2 regions of the Massilia puerhi genome follow, and region 2 is predicted to be linked to the other one. Evidence: predicted binding sites of a transcription regulator. Region 2 holds the regulator's gene; the other holds the start of a gene.
The links. The regulator sigma-54, encoded in region 2, starts transcription at its own class of promoters, with help from an activator protein. The targets are predictions, from matches to a motif close to TGGCANGNAANCTGCTTT.

Region 1 (7,122 bases), 220 kb from region 2:
AGGTAATAGAATTCGCCCTGGGCCCCGGCCTGGATCGTGTCGGACGCCAGGAACCTGAACTTGACGTCCAGGATGCGCGCCGTATTGTCGGCCCGTTCCAGGAAGGTACCCATGCGGATGAAATTGAAGGCCTCGTCCTGGAACATGGTGCCCAGCGTGACCCCGCGCGACAGGTGCGAGCGGTACTTGACCCATTCCAGGAACTGGCCGGGACTATGCTCGAACATGCGGTTCTTGAGGTGCTGCTGCAGCATCAGCCAAGTGGTGTTCTCGGTTTCCCACACCTCGGTCGGCAGGGTGCCGCGCACGGCGCGGGCGTTCTCGCGCGCCGCGCGCAGGCAGCTGGTGATCGAGGACAGGTTGTCCGGATCGCGCACCATGAAGTCGATCACATCCTTTTGCGACAAGGTGGCGTATTTGGCGTCGAATTGCTGGTTCAGTTCAGAGACCCCGAGCATGGTGCGCCAGCCCTGCTGCTCGGCGCGCTCCGACTGCGGCATCAGCGAATACTGGACCCGGACATCGAGCATGCGTGCGGTATTTTCGGCCCGTTCGGTATAGCGGGCCATCCAGAACAAATGATCGGCGGTGCGGCTCAACATGCTAGTTCTCCAGTATCCAGGTATCTTTGGTGCCGCCGCCCTGCGACGAATTGACTACCAGCGATCCTTCCTGCAACGCTACCCGGGTCAGTCCACCCGGCACCATCGACACGTTCTTGCCCGACAGGACAAACGGCCGCAGGTCGATATGGCGCGGCGCGATGCCCGACTCGACAAAGGTCGGGCAGGCCGACAGCGCCAGCGTGGGCTGGGCAATATAGCCTTCCGGATTGGCCAGCAGTCGCGCGCGGAAAGCCTCGATCTCGGCCTGGGTCGAGGCCGGCCCGACCAGCATGCCGTAGCCGCCGGCGCCGTGCACTTCCTTGACCACCAGGTCCGCCAGGTTGGCCAGCGTATAGGCCAGTTCGTCCTTCTTGCGGCACTGGTAGGTGGGCACGTTGTTCAGGATCGGCTCTTCGCTCAAATAGAACTTGATCATGTCCGGCACATACGGATAGATCGACTTGTCGTCGGCCACGCCGGTGCCGATCGCATTAGTGAGCGTCACCCGGCCGGCGCGCACGGCGTCGAGCAGGCCCGGCACGCCCAGCGTCGACTCCGGACGGAAGGCGCGCGGATCGAGATAGTCGTCGTCGATGCGGCGGTAGATGACGTCGACCTGCTTGGGCCCGCGCGTGGTGCGCATATAGACGGTGTCGTCGCTGACATACAGGTCTTGCCCCTGCACCAGCGCCACGCCCATCTGCTGGGCCAGGAATGCATGCTCGAAATAGGCCGAATTGTGCATGCCCGGCGTGAGCACGACCACGGTCGGGTCGATGCTGCCCTGCGGCGCCACGGTGCGCAGGTTGTCGAGCAGCAGGTCGGGATAGTGCTCGACCGGCGCTACCCGGTTACGCGCGAACAGCGCCGGGAACAGGCGCATCATCATCTTGCGGTTTTCCAGCATGTACGACACGCCCGACGGCACCCGCAGATTGTCTTCCAGGACGTAGAACTCGCCCTCGCCGGCGCGCACGATGTCGACCCCGGCGATGTGGGCGTAGATGTCGGAAGGCAGCTTGATGCCCTGCATGGCGGGCCGGTACTGGGCGTTGTTCAGGATTCGCTCGGGCGGAATGATGCCGGCCTTGAGGATGGCCTGGTCATGATAGACATCGTGCAGGAAGCGGTTCAATGCCGTCACGCGCTGCACCAGGCCGGTCTGCAGGCGCGCCCATTCGGCGGCGTTGATCACGCGCGGGATGATATCGAAGGGAATCAGCCGTTCCTTGCCGGCGTCGTCGCCGTAGACGGCGAAGGTGATTCCCACGCGCTGGAAGTTCAGCTCGGCCTCGGCCCGCTTCTGCTCGATCAGCCCGGTCGGCTGTTGCGCGAGCCAGTCGGCAAACGGGCCGTAATGAGGCCGCACGGTTGCCGCAGTGGAATACATTTCATCATAAAAGTTCGGCATCGATTCCTCCTGTCCCCAAGTACTATCAAGAAACGTGCCAGCGGTGCGTTTCAATTTTATTAATCGATTATATTGTGGGTACGAATCATGCTTAAACACTCCTGAACCGCGCTCAATTTTTGCGCACCATATGTCGCGTGCACTTCGACCGCGCCGCACCCCCGAAAGGCATTCCGCATGGCTATCCGCATCGCGCTCCATCACAAGACCAGCTACCGCTACGACCGCCAGGTTGCCCTGTCGCCGCATGAGGTGCGCCTGCGCCCGGCGCCCCACGCACGCACCCCGATCCTGTCGTATTCGCTGTCGGTGCAGCCGGAACAGCACTTCATCAACTGGCAGCAAGACCCTTACGGCAATTACATCGGCCGCTTCGTGTTCCCCGAAAAGACCGACGTCCTCGAGTTCACGGTCGACCTGGTGGCCGACATGACCGTCATTAATCCATTCGATTTCTTCGTCGAACAATATGCGGAAGTCTTTCCGTTCTCCTATCCTGCCCCGCTCAGGACGGAACTGGGTCCGTATCTGCAGACCGAGGCGCCGGGTCCCCTGCTCAAGGAGTGGGTCGCAACGACGCACCGCGAACTGCTGGCCAAGCCAATGGGCACGAACGACTTCCTGGTCGCCATCAACCAGCGCCTGCAGCGCGATATCGCCTACCTGCTGCGGATGGAACCAGGTGTGCAGACGCCCGAAGAGACCCTGCAAAAGCGCTCCGGCTCATGCCGCGACAGCGGCTGGCTGCTGGTGCAGATCCTGCGCGAGATGGGGCTGGCGGCGCGCTTCGTGTCCGGCTACCTGATCCAGCTGACCGCCGACCAGGCCGCGCTCGACGGCCCCAGCGGCCCGCTCGAAGACTTCACCGACCTGCATGCATGGACCGAGGTGTTCGTCCCCGGCGCGGGCTGGATCGGGCTCGATCCGACCTCGGGCATGCTGGCCGGCGAAGGCCATATTCCGCTCGCCTGCACCGCGATGCCGGCCTCGGCCGCGCCGGTGACCGGATTCAGCGACAAGGCCGAAGTCACCTTCGTCCACGAAATGAAAGTCACCCGCATCCACGAGGATCCGCGCGTGACCAAGCCCTACACCGAGGCCGACTGGCAAAAGATCGACCGCCTGGGCCAGCAGGTCGACGCCGACCTGGTCAACCAGGACGTGCGCCTGACCCAGGGCGGCGAGCCCACCTTCGTCTCGATCGACGATATGGATGGCCCGGAGTGGAACACGCTGGCGCACGGCGACAAGAAGCGCGAGCTGGCGGGCAATCTGATGCACCGCCTGAAGCAGCACTTCGCGCCGGGCGGCATGCTGCATTACGGCCAGGGCAAATGGTATCCGGGTGAGCCGCTGCCGCGCTGGGCGCTGAATATCTTCTGGCGCGTCGACGGCCAGCCGATGTGGTCCGACCCGTCCCTGTTCTCGGACGAACACCTCGACGACGGCTATGGCGGCGACGAAGCCGGCCGCTTCGTGGCGGAACTGGTCAAGGCGCTCGGCCTGCCCGCGGGCAGCGCGATTCCCGCCTATGAAGACGTGTTGCTGCAGGCCCAGCGCGAACAGGCGCTGCCGCGCAACCTCGACCCGCTCGAGGCCGACCTCAAGGCGCCCGAGGAACGGCGCCGGCTGGCGCGCCTGCTCGAACGCGGGCTGGGCACGGTGGCCGGCTATGTGCTGCCGCTGCAAGCGCGCGAGTTCGACCCGGCCACGATGCTCGGCAGCAGCTGGCGCACCTCGCGCTGGCCGCTGCGGCGCGAACACCTGTACCTGATCGAAGGCGACTCGCCGATCGGCCTGCGCCTGCCGCTGGCCACGCTGCCATGGGTGCTGCCCGAAGAACGCGATCCCGGCTTCGATGTCGACCCGTTCGCCGCGCGCGGCGCCCTGCCGGCCGTGAAAAAGGACAAGCGCCCGACCCTCGGCCTGGCCGCCGGCAAAGGTGCGGACAAGGCCGCCAAGCCGGCCGCCGCCGCACCCGAGCCGGCCGCGCGCGACGTGATCCACACCGCGCTGTGCGTCGAAGTGCGCGCCGGGCGCCTGTATATCTTCATGCCGCCGCAAAAGCGCATCGAGGATTACCTGGCGCTGGTCGCGGCGGTCGAGGCCACGGCCGCCAAGCTGAAGATGAAGCTGCGCCTGGAAGGCTATGCGCCGCCGCGCGATGCGCGCATCAAGCTGCTCAGCGTGACGCCCGACCCTGGCGTCATCGAAGTCAATATTCATCCGGCCGCCAGCTGGAACGAATTGGTACACAACGTCACGACCCTGTACCAGGAAGCGCGCCTGACCCGCCTGGGCACCGAGAAATTCATGCACGATGGCCGCCATACCGGTACCGGCGGCGGCAACCACGCCACCCTGGGCGGCGCCACGGCCGAAGACAGCCCGATGCTGCGCCGGCCCGACCTGCTCAAGAGCCTGATCACCTACTGGCAGATCCACCCGGCCCTGTCCTACCTGTTCTCGGGCACCTTCATCGGGCCGACCAGCCAGGCGCCGCGGGTCGATGAAGCGCGCGACGACAATCTGTACGAGCTGGCGATCGCGTTCCAGCAAATGGACCAGGTACTGCCCACCCTGCACCCGGGCGACAAGCCGTGGATGGTCGACCGCCTGCTGCGCAACCTGCTGGTCGACCTGACCGGGAACACCCACCGCTCCGAGTTCTCGATCGACAAGCTGTATTCGCCGGACGGCCCTACCGGCCGCCTGGGCCTGGTGGAATTCCGCGCCTTCGAGATGCCGCCCCACGAACGCATGAGCCTATTGCAAATGCTGCTGCTGCGCGCGCTGGTGGCGCGCTTCTGGAAGCAACCCTGCCAGGCCAAGCTGGTCCACTGGGGCACCGCGCTGCACGATCGCTGGATGCTGCCGCACTTCGTGGCCCAGGATATGCGCGACGTCGCGCGCGACCTGCGCGCGGCCGGCTATGCCTTCGAGGACCATTGGTTCGAGCCTTTCATCGAGTTCCGTTTCCCGCGCTTCGGCACCGTCACCTACGAGGGCGTCGAGATGGAATTGCGCCAGGCGATCGAGCCATGGAATGTGCTGGGCGAGGAAGTCTCGGCCGGCGGTACCGCGCGCTATGTCGATTCGTCGGTCGAGCGCATGCAGCTGAAGGTCTCCGGCCTGACCGACGGCCGCCACGTGGTGGCCTGCAATGGGCGCCTGCTGCCGCTGCACCCGACCGGGGTTCCGGGCGAGTACGTGGCCGGCGTGCGCTTTCGCGCCTGGAGCCCGTGGTCGGCGCTGCACCCGAGCATCCGGGTGCAGGCCCCTCTCACTTTCGACCTGGTCGACACCTGGAATGGCCGTTCGATCGGCGGCTGCACCTATCACGTGGTGCATCCGGGCGGGCGCAATGAAACCGGCTCGCCGGTCAATGCCAACGCCGCCGAGGCGCGCCGGATGGCGCGTTTCTGGCCTCACGGTCACACCCCGGGCCCGTTCACGGTGCGCAAGGAAGACCCGAATCCGGGCTTCCCGATGACGCTCGATTTGCGCTGGCAGCCGGTTTGACCTACAGTTTCATACCGAACGACCAGCGAATTTCATGCCCAATCAGTTACTAGCCCATTATCTGGCCGCGCCGGATGGTTTCGATGAAATGCTCGACGCGGCCAAGGCGCCGCGCGCGCACTGGCGCGCGATGCTCGCCAACCTGGAGCACGAAGCACCAGCCATGATGCGCCAGCGCCTGGAGATGGTGCAGCGCCAGGTGCGCGAGAACGGGGTCAGCTACAACGTCACGGCCGACCTCCACGGCAAGCAGCGGCCGTGGGACCTGAACGTCTTGCCGCTGATCCTGCCGCACGAGGAATGGAGCGTGATCGAGGCGGCCGTGATCCAGCGCGCCACCCTGCTCAACCGGATCCTGGGCGACGTCTACGGCAAACAGGAGATGCTGGCCGAGGGCCTGCTGCCGTCGGCGCTGGTCCACGGCCATGCCGGCTTCCTGCGGCCTTGCCACGGCATGCGCCACCATGACGACGTCGCCCTGCATTTATACGCGGTCGACCTGGCGCGCGCGCCCGACGGCCGCTGGTGGGTGATGGCCGACCGCACCCAGGCGCCGCTGGGCGCCGGCTACGCACTCGAGAACCGTTCGATCATCGCGCCCACCTTCCCCGACCTGCTGCGCAAACTGAAGGTGCAGCCGCTGTCCCGGTTCTTCCGCACCATGCACGACAGCCTGGTGCATTGGGGCCGCATGTGCGCGGCCAGCGGCGACAACCCGGCGCCGCTGCGCGAAGGCGAGGCGCCGCTGATCGTTCTGCTCACCCCAGGCCCGCGCACCGAAAGCTATACCGAGCAATCCTACCTGGCGCGCTACCTGGGCCTGCCGCTGGTCGAGGGCGGCGACCTGACGGTGCGCGACGGCGTGGTCTATCTCAAGACCCTGGCCGGCCTGCACCGGGTGCATGTGATCATGCGCCGGGTCGACGACGAAGCCTGCGACCCGCTCGAATTATCGGGCGCGCCGCACAATGCGATGCTGGGCGTGGCCGGGCTGACCCAGGCCGCCATGCGCGGCAATGTGCTGGTCGCGAACAGCCTCGGTTCGAGCCTGCTCGAATCGGGCGCCCTGCTCGGCTTCCTGCCGGCGCTGTCCAAGCGTTTGCTGGGCGAGCCGCTCAAGATGCCCTCGGTGGCCACCTGGTGGTGCGGCGAGCCGGCGGCGCTCGACACCGTCATCGCCAAGCTCGATCGCCTGGTCATCAAGCCGAGTTTTTCACAACTGCCGCAAGCGGCGGTGTTCGGCCAGGACCTCGATGGCGAGGCGCGCGCGGCCTTCATCGCCCGGCTGCGCGCCAATCCCGATCACTACGTCGCCCAGGAACTGGTGCGGCTGTCGCAGGCGCCTGTGTGGAAAGACAGCAGCGCGCCCGGCCTGCAGGCGCGCGCCGTCGGCCTGCGGGTGTTCGCCTGCGCCACCCCGAACGGCTATGTCGTGATGCCGGGCGGCCTGACCCGGGTCGCCACCGGCCCGGATGCGCGCGTGCTGACCATGCAGATGGGCGGCGCCAGCAAGGATACCTGGGTCCAGGCCCGGGCCCGGGCCGAAGTGCATCGCCCGCAGCAACGCCGCATCACCGGCCGCGA
Region 2 (7,122 bases):
GCGTGTGGTGCGGACCGTGCTTGTTATCGTTTGTTACGACTGGCAAGTTTTTTGCTTTCCCAATTCGTTTATACTGCCAAAATGAGTGTAACCGATGAAAAAATAATGCTGAAAAGTTTTGACGAAACCCTGGCCCGGCGCGTGCTGGACCTGGGTCGCGAAACGCTGTCGATCGAAGCCGACGCCATCGGCGCGCTGCAGGCGCGCCTGGGCGACGACGACAGTTTCGTGAACGCGGCCCAGCTGATCATGTCCTGCGACGGCCGCGTGGTCGTCTCCGGGATGGGCAAGTCGGGCCACATCGGCCGCAAGATCGCCGCCACCCTGGCCTCCACCGGTACCCCGGCCTTCTTCATGCACCCGGGCGAAGCCGCGCACGGCGACCTGGGCATGGTCACGAAGAACGACGTGGTGATCGCGATTTCCAATTCGGGCGAATCGTCCGAGATCCTCGACATCCTGCCGGCCGTCAAGCGCCTCGGCGCGCGCGTGATCGCCATGACCGGCAAACCGGCCTCGCGCCTGGCCCGGCTGGCCGACGTCCACCTGAACATCGCGGTCGACAAAGAGGCCTGCCCGCTCAACCTGGCGCCGACCACCAGCACCACCGTGACCCTGGCCATGGGCGACGCGCTGGCCGTGGCGCTGCTCGACGCGCGCGGTTTCCGCGAACAGGATTTCGCGCTGTCGCATCCGGGCGGCGCCCTGGGCCGGCGCCTCTTGACCCATGTGCGCGACGTGATGCGCAGCGGTGATGCGGTGCCGAGCGTGGCGCCAGAGACCTCGCTGGTCGAGGCGCTGCTCGAAGTGACCCGCAAGGGCCTGGGCATGACCGCCGTCGTCGATGCCGAAGGGCGTCCGGTCGGCGTGTTCACCGACGGCGACTTGCGCCGCGTGATCGAGCGCATGCACGACTTTTCGAATATCCAGATCCGCGACGTGATGCACGCCAATCCGCGCCGCGTGCGTCCCGACCAGCTCGCGGTCGACGCCGTCGCCGTGATGGAAGAATTCCGCATCAACCAGATGCTGGTGGTCGACGACGACGATCGCCTGGTCGGTGCGCTGCACATCCACGACCTGACCCGCGCCAAGGTGATCTGATGAGCGACTCCTTTATCCCGGCCATCACCCCCCTGGCCCATATGGAACGGGCGGCGCGCGTCAAGGTCATGATCTTCGACGTCGACGGCGTGCTGACCGACGGCAGCCTGACCTATGGCCCGGACGGCGAAGTCACCAAGACCTTCAACGTCCTCGACGGCCTGGGCATCCAGCTGTTGAATAAAACCGGGGTGCAGACCGCGATCATCAGCGCGCGCCTGTCGCCGATCGTCGTCAAGCGCGCGGCCGACCTGGGCATCTCGCACGTCCACCAGGGCATCCACGACAAGCGCATCGGCTTTGCCAAGCTGCTCGAAGCCACCGGCTTCACGGCCGAGCAGTGCGGCTATATCGGCGACGACGTGATCGACCTGCCGCTGTTCGCGCGCGTCGGCTTCGCCGTCGCCGTGCCGTCCGGCCATCCCGAGGTGCAGCACCGCGCGCACTACGTCACCAAAAATGGCGGCGGGCGCGGCGCGGTGCGCGAGGTGTGCGACCTCGTGATGCGCGCCCAGGGCACCTACGACCAGGCGCTCGCGCCGTACTTCGCCTGAGGCCACGCAGCATGGCCACCATCGTCCAAAACAAGCGTACCGCGCATCGCTGGAATCTCCTGGCGATGATCGTGATCGGCACCTTCTTCGCCTTCGGCAGCTTCTGGCTGCTGCAGCTGATGCAGGCCTCCGACATCGACGCCCAGCTGGGCGGACCGCCGGACGAACCGGACTACATCGTCGAGAATTTCTCGTTCGTGCGCATGACCGAGAACGGCCAGCCGAGTTATCTGTTGTCGGGCAAGCGCCTGGCGCATATCCCCAATGGCGACGTGTCGCACGTCGATGCGCCGGTGCTGCGCGGCGTCGAGCCGGGCCGCCCGCCGATGACGGTGGTCGCCAGGAACGCGCAGGTGTTCCACCAGGAGCATCGGGTCGAACTGATGGGCGACGTCGACCTGCAGCGCCCGAAGACGGCGCAGAGCGAGTCGCTGCACTTGCGTACCCAGGCACTGACCGTGCTCCCCGACGAAGAGATCGTCAAGACCGACCTTCCGGTCGACATGCAGCTTGGGGCGTCGAGCGTGAAAGGCACCGGCATGGTCGCCAACAACGCCACCCAGCAAGTGCACATGTCCAGCCGCGGCCGGATCGTCTATCCGCCACGCTCACGCCAGTAAGCCCCGCGCCGCGTGATAACCCAGGATCAGCATTCCCATCATGAATAAATTATTTGCCGCCGTACTCCTTTCCCTGCTGTCGCTGACGGCAGCCGCCGAACGCGCCGATTCGCTCAAGCCCGCGCAGGTCGAATACGATTCCGCCGACCTCGATGGGGTCAACGGCGTGCGCACCCTCACCGGTAACGTGATCCTCACCCGCGGTACGCTGTTGCTCAAGGCCGACCGCGCCGTGGTCCGGGAAACGCCCGAAGGCTACATGACCGTGACGCTCACCGCCAACAACGGCAAGCTCACCACGTTCCGCCAGAAGCGCGACGGTGGCCCCAACCTGTGGGTCGAAGGCCAGGCCGAGCGCATCGAGTACGACGAGCGCGCCGAGCTGGTGCGCCTGTATTCGAACGCCCTCATCAAGGAACTGGAAAACGACCGCCTGAGCAACCAGGTCACCGGCCCGTTCATCTCGTATGACAGCCGCAAGGAAGTGGCCACCGTGCGCAACGACGTCAGCGGCCAGACCAAGGCCGGCGGCGGGCGCGGCACCCTGATCCTGTCGCCCAAGCGCACTCCGGCCGGAGGAGCCCAATGACGGCAGTCCCGATGGAACTGGGCGATTGCAGCACCCTGGTGGTCAAGGGTCTGCAGAAAAGCTATGGCAAGCGGCTGGTGGTGCGCGACGTCTCGCTGCAGGTCGAATGCGGTGAAGTGGTCGGCCTCCTGGGCCCCAACGGCGCCGGCAAGACCACCTCGTTCTACATGATCGTCGGCCTGGTGCCGTCCGATGCCGGCTCGATCGACATCAACGGCACCGACATCACCAGCCTGCCGATCCACCGCCGCGCGGTGCTGGGCCTGTCGTACCTGCCGCAAGAGGCGTCGGTGTTTCGCAAGCTGACGGTCGAAGAGAACATCCGCGCCGTGCTCGAGCTGCAGAAGGATAACGGCAAGCCGCTGTCCCGGGACCAGATCAACGAGCGCCTCGACACCCTGCTGGCCGACCTGCAGATCGAGAAGCTGCGCGAGAACCCGGCGCTGTCGCTGTCGGGCGGCGAACGGCGCCGGGTCGAGATCGCGCGCGCGCTGGCCACCAATCCGCGCTTCGTGCTGCTCGACGAACCGTTCGCCGGCGTCGATCCGATCGCCGTGATCGAGATCCAGCGCATCGTGCGCTTCCTCAAGGAGCGCAAGATCGGGGTCCTGATCACCGATCACAACGTGCGCGAAACGCTCGGCATCTGCGACCGCGCCTACATCATCAACCAGGGCGCGGTGCTGGCCTCCGGCCGGCCCGACGACATCATCGCCGACGAGTCGGTGCGCCGCGTCTACCTCGGCGAACACTTCCGCATGTAAGTGATCGAGGCCCGATGAAACAGTCACTGCAACTTCGCACCTCGCAGCACCTGGCGCTCACGCCGCAACTGCAGCAATCGATCCGCCTGCTGCAGTTGTCGACGCTCGAACTGCACCAGGAAATCGAGCAGATACTGGGCGATAACCCCTTGCTGGAACGGCTCGACGATCCGCTCGACCGCTCGGTGCGCCTGCTGGCCGATGGCGCCATCAACAACGCGCCACCCAGCGCCGAGGCGCCGCCCGCGCCCGGCCCGCAGGCCGAGGGTGACGCCGCGCCGGCGCCGACGGCGGAGGGCGAGGCCTTCGAGGGCGGCGCCGACGGCGAGCGCGGCGATGCCGACTGGAGCGAAGGCGGCGGTTCGGGATCGTCCGGCGGCGGCGGCGAGGACGAAGACGGCCGTCCGCAGCTCGAGGCCTGCGCCATCACCCTGCGCGAACACCTGATGGAGCAGGTGCGCGAAGCGACGCTGTCGGCGCGCGACCGCGCCCTGGCCGAGCTGGTGATCGATGCGATCGACGACAACGGCTACCTGGAGGAGCCGCTCGACGAGATCCACGCCCGCATGCCCGAAGAACTCGAGATCGAGATCGAAGAACTGCGCTGCGCGCTGGCGCTGGTCCAGAGCATGGATCCGGTGGGCGTCGGCGCGCGCAGCGCGGCCGAGTGCCTGGCGCTGCAGATCCGGCGCATGCCGGGCGTGGCCATGGTGACGCGGCGCATGGCCCTGACCATCGTCGAAGGCTACCTGGGCTGGTTCGCGCAGCGCGAATACAGCAAGCTGAAAAAGGCGCTCGACTGCGACGACGAAGACCTGCGCGAGGTGCAGGCCGTGGTCCGCCAGTGCAATCCGCATCCCGGCGCGGCCTTTGCCGCCAACGTCTCGGACTACGTGGTGCCGGACGTGATCGTGCGCCCCGCGAAGAGCGGATGGGCTGTCACATTGAACCCGGACGTGATGCCGCGCCTGCGCGTCAACAGCCTGTACGCCAGCCTGCTCAAGCAGGGCAAGAGCGAGGCGCAAATGGGCGCGCAGCTGCAGGAAGCCAAGTGGCTCATCAAGAATATGCGCCAGCGTTTCGACACCATCCTGCGTGTGGCGGAAGCGATTGTCGAGCGCCAGCGCAACTTTTTCTCCCATGGCGCGGTTGCCATGCGTCCCCTTGTTTTACGTGAGATTGCTGATACACTAGGCCTACACGAGAGCACCATTTCTCGTGTCACAACGCAGAAATACATGCTGACCCCGCACGGCATGTTCGAGTTGAAGTATTTCTTCGGCAGCCACGTTGCCACCGAGGCGGGAGGCGAAGCATCCTCGACGGCAATCCGTGCGCTCATTGCACAATTGACAGGAGCAGAAGACCCTAGGAACCCTTTATCCGACAGCAAGATCGCGGAGATGCTCGGGGAACAAGGTATGGTCATTGCGCGCCGCACGGTTGCAAAATACCGGGAAGCCCTCAAGATACCCCCTGTAAGCCTTCGCAAGTCCTTGTAACTGCGCCGTCCATCCGAACCGTGCCTTGTCGCGTTCTGGTGGTCCACACGGTGCAATATTTTCAAAGGAGTGTGTATGAACCTCACAATCAGTGGCCATCATCTCGAAGTAACCCCCGCCATCCGTGAATATGTTCAGAATAAGCTCGAACGCATTATTCGCCACTTTGACCAGGTAATTGACACCCATGTGTTCCTGGCCGTTGACAACCTCACTGAAAAAGAAAAAAGGCAGAAAGCAGAAATCAACGTCCAGGTGTCGGGCAAGACCCTGCACGTGGCGAGCGTCGCGCAAGACCTGTATGCCGCGATCGATACGCTGATGGACAAGCTGGACCGTCAAATTCTCAAACACAAGCAAATGCTGAAGGACCATAGCCGCACGTCGATTAAACGCATGCCGGAACACGGCGGCGAAGAAGACGCTGCTGTCGCCTGATCAGGCGCAGGGCACACTAGCTGAGGGCGTCTGAGGGGACGCCCTTTTTGCATCCAGCCTCCCGGTGTTGCGCGTGGCGTCGGTTCGGTAAAATGCTTGTCTCTCCATTACGGACCATGCCATGACCGACCACGTCCTGACCCGCATCGCCAACCGCACCGGCATCATCACCCTGGACCGCCCGAAGGCGCTCAATTCGCTGTCGCTCGAGATGGTGCGGGCGCTGACCGCCATCCTGCGCGACTGGCAAGCCGATGCCGCGCTCGACGCGGTCGTCATCGCCAGCAGCAGCGAGAAAGCCTTGTGCGCCGGCGGCGATATCCGCTTCTTCCATGAGGTGGGGCATGCGACGCCGATGGGCGGCAGCGCGCTGCTCGAGGATTTCTTCACCGAAGAATACGCGCTGAACCACCTGATCCATTTCTATCCCAAGCCGTATATCGCCATCATGGATGGCGTGGTGATGGGCGGCGGCATGGGCATCGCCCAGGGCGGCCCGGCGTGCGGGCTGCGCATCGTGACCGAGCGCACGAAAATGGCGATGCCCGAAGTGAATATCGGCCTGTTCCCGGATGTCGGCGGCAGCCATTTCCTGTCGCATGCGCCGGGCCGTCTTGGCCACTACCTGGGCCTGACCGGCTTGACGATCGGCGCCGCCGACGCGCTGTATATCGGCCTGGCCGACGTGTTCGTGCCAGGCGCCGAACTGGCCGCCCTGCAGGCGCTGATCGCAGCCACGCCCGGCGCCGACCTGCCGGCGGCGATCCGCGCCTTCGCGGCCCCCTTCGCGCAAGCGGCGGGCGAGAGTCGATTGCAGGCGCAGCGTGCGCTGGTCGATACGCACTTCGACGCCGGGTCGGTGGCCGCGATCATGGACTCGCTCGAAGCCGACCCGACGCCGTTCGCCCAGAAAGCCTTGGCGGCGATGCGCCAGCGCTCGCCCCTGATGATGTGCGTCACGCACGAGTTGCTGGCGCGTGGCGCGGTGCTCGGCGTGGCCGACTGCCTGCGCATGGAGCGTTCGCTGGTGCGCCGCAATTTCGAGCATGGCGAAGTGCTCGAAGGGGTGCGCGCGCTGGTGATCGACAAGGACAATGCGCCGCAATGGAATCCGCCGACGCTCGGGCAAGTCACGCCCGAGATGGTGGCGCGCTTCTTCGCGCCGGTGTGGCCCGAGCACGCGCATCCGCTCAGGCATCTCGCATAATCCACGATGTGCATATCCATTTTTGCGTGACAGTGCGTGGATGAGGTGTGACCATCGGGTCTTCATGAGCCGAAAGGAAGACCGATGCGCCTGCTTGCCCTGTTGATCCCGATGACCTTGTGCGGGGCCGCCGCCGCGCAGGATTACCAGCCGGCCTTCGATCCGAGCCGTCTCAAGGGGCCGGCGGCGGGGCCGGTCAACGAGATCATGGTGCTCGGTTCGCCCCACCTGTCGCAGCTGCCCAAGACCTTCCAGCCGTCGAGCCTGGCCTTGCTGAACGAGCGGCTGGCGGCCTGGAAACCGCAGGCCATCGCAGTCGAAGACCGCTCCGGATTGCAGTGCGA

Region 1: GNT67_RS00305 (transglutaminase family protein) is a predicted target of sigma-54. The motif match lies at 2,093-2,110, and genes of this name have one in related genera.

What each region holds. Positions count from the first base shown of each region.
Region 1 covers NZ_WOFW01000001.1:61,785-68,906, forward strand. Annotated here, with positions in the region: gene GNT67_RS00295 (alpha-E domain-containing protein) at 1-602, opposite strand, end outside; gene GNT67_RS00300 (circularly permuted type 2 ATP-grasp protein) at 604-2,016, opposite strand; gene GNT67_RS00305 (transglutaminase family protein) at 2,194-5,538, shown strand; gene GNT67_RS00310 (circularly permuted type 2 ATP-grasp protein) at 5,573-7,122, shown strand, end outside.
Region 2 covers NZ_WOFW01000001.1:279,522-286,643, reverse strand. Annotated here, with positions in the region: gene GNT67_RS01240 (KpsF/GutQ family sugar-phosphate isomerase) at 82-1,104, shown strand; gene GNT67_RS01235 (KdsC family phosphatase) at 1,104-1,658, shown strand; gene lptC (LPS export ABC transporter periplasmic protein LptC) at 1,670-2,278, shown strand; gene lptA (lipopolysaccharide transport periplasmic protein LptA) at 2,319-2,867, shown strand; gene lptB (LPS export ABC transporter ATP-binding protein) at 2,879-3,631, shown strand; gene GNT67_RS01215 (RNA polymerase factor sigma-54) at 3,646-5,133, shown strand; gene hpf (ribosome hibernation-promoting factor, HPF/YfiA family) at 5,209-5,571, shown strand; gene GNT67_RS01205 (enoyl-CoA hydratase/isomerase family protein) at 5,693-6,778, shown strand; gene GNT67_RS01200 (DUF5694 domain-containing protein) at 6,863-7,122, shown strand, end outside.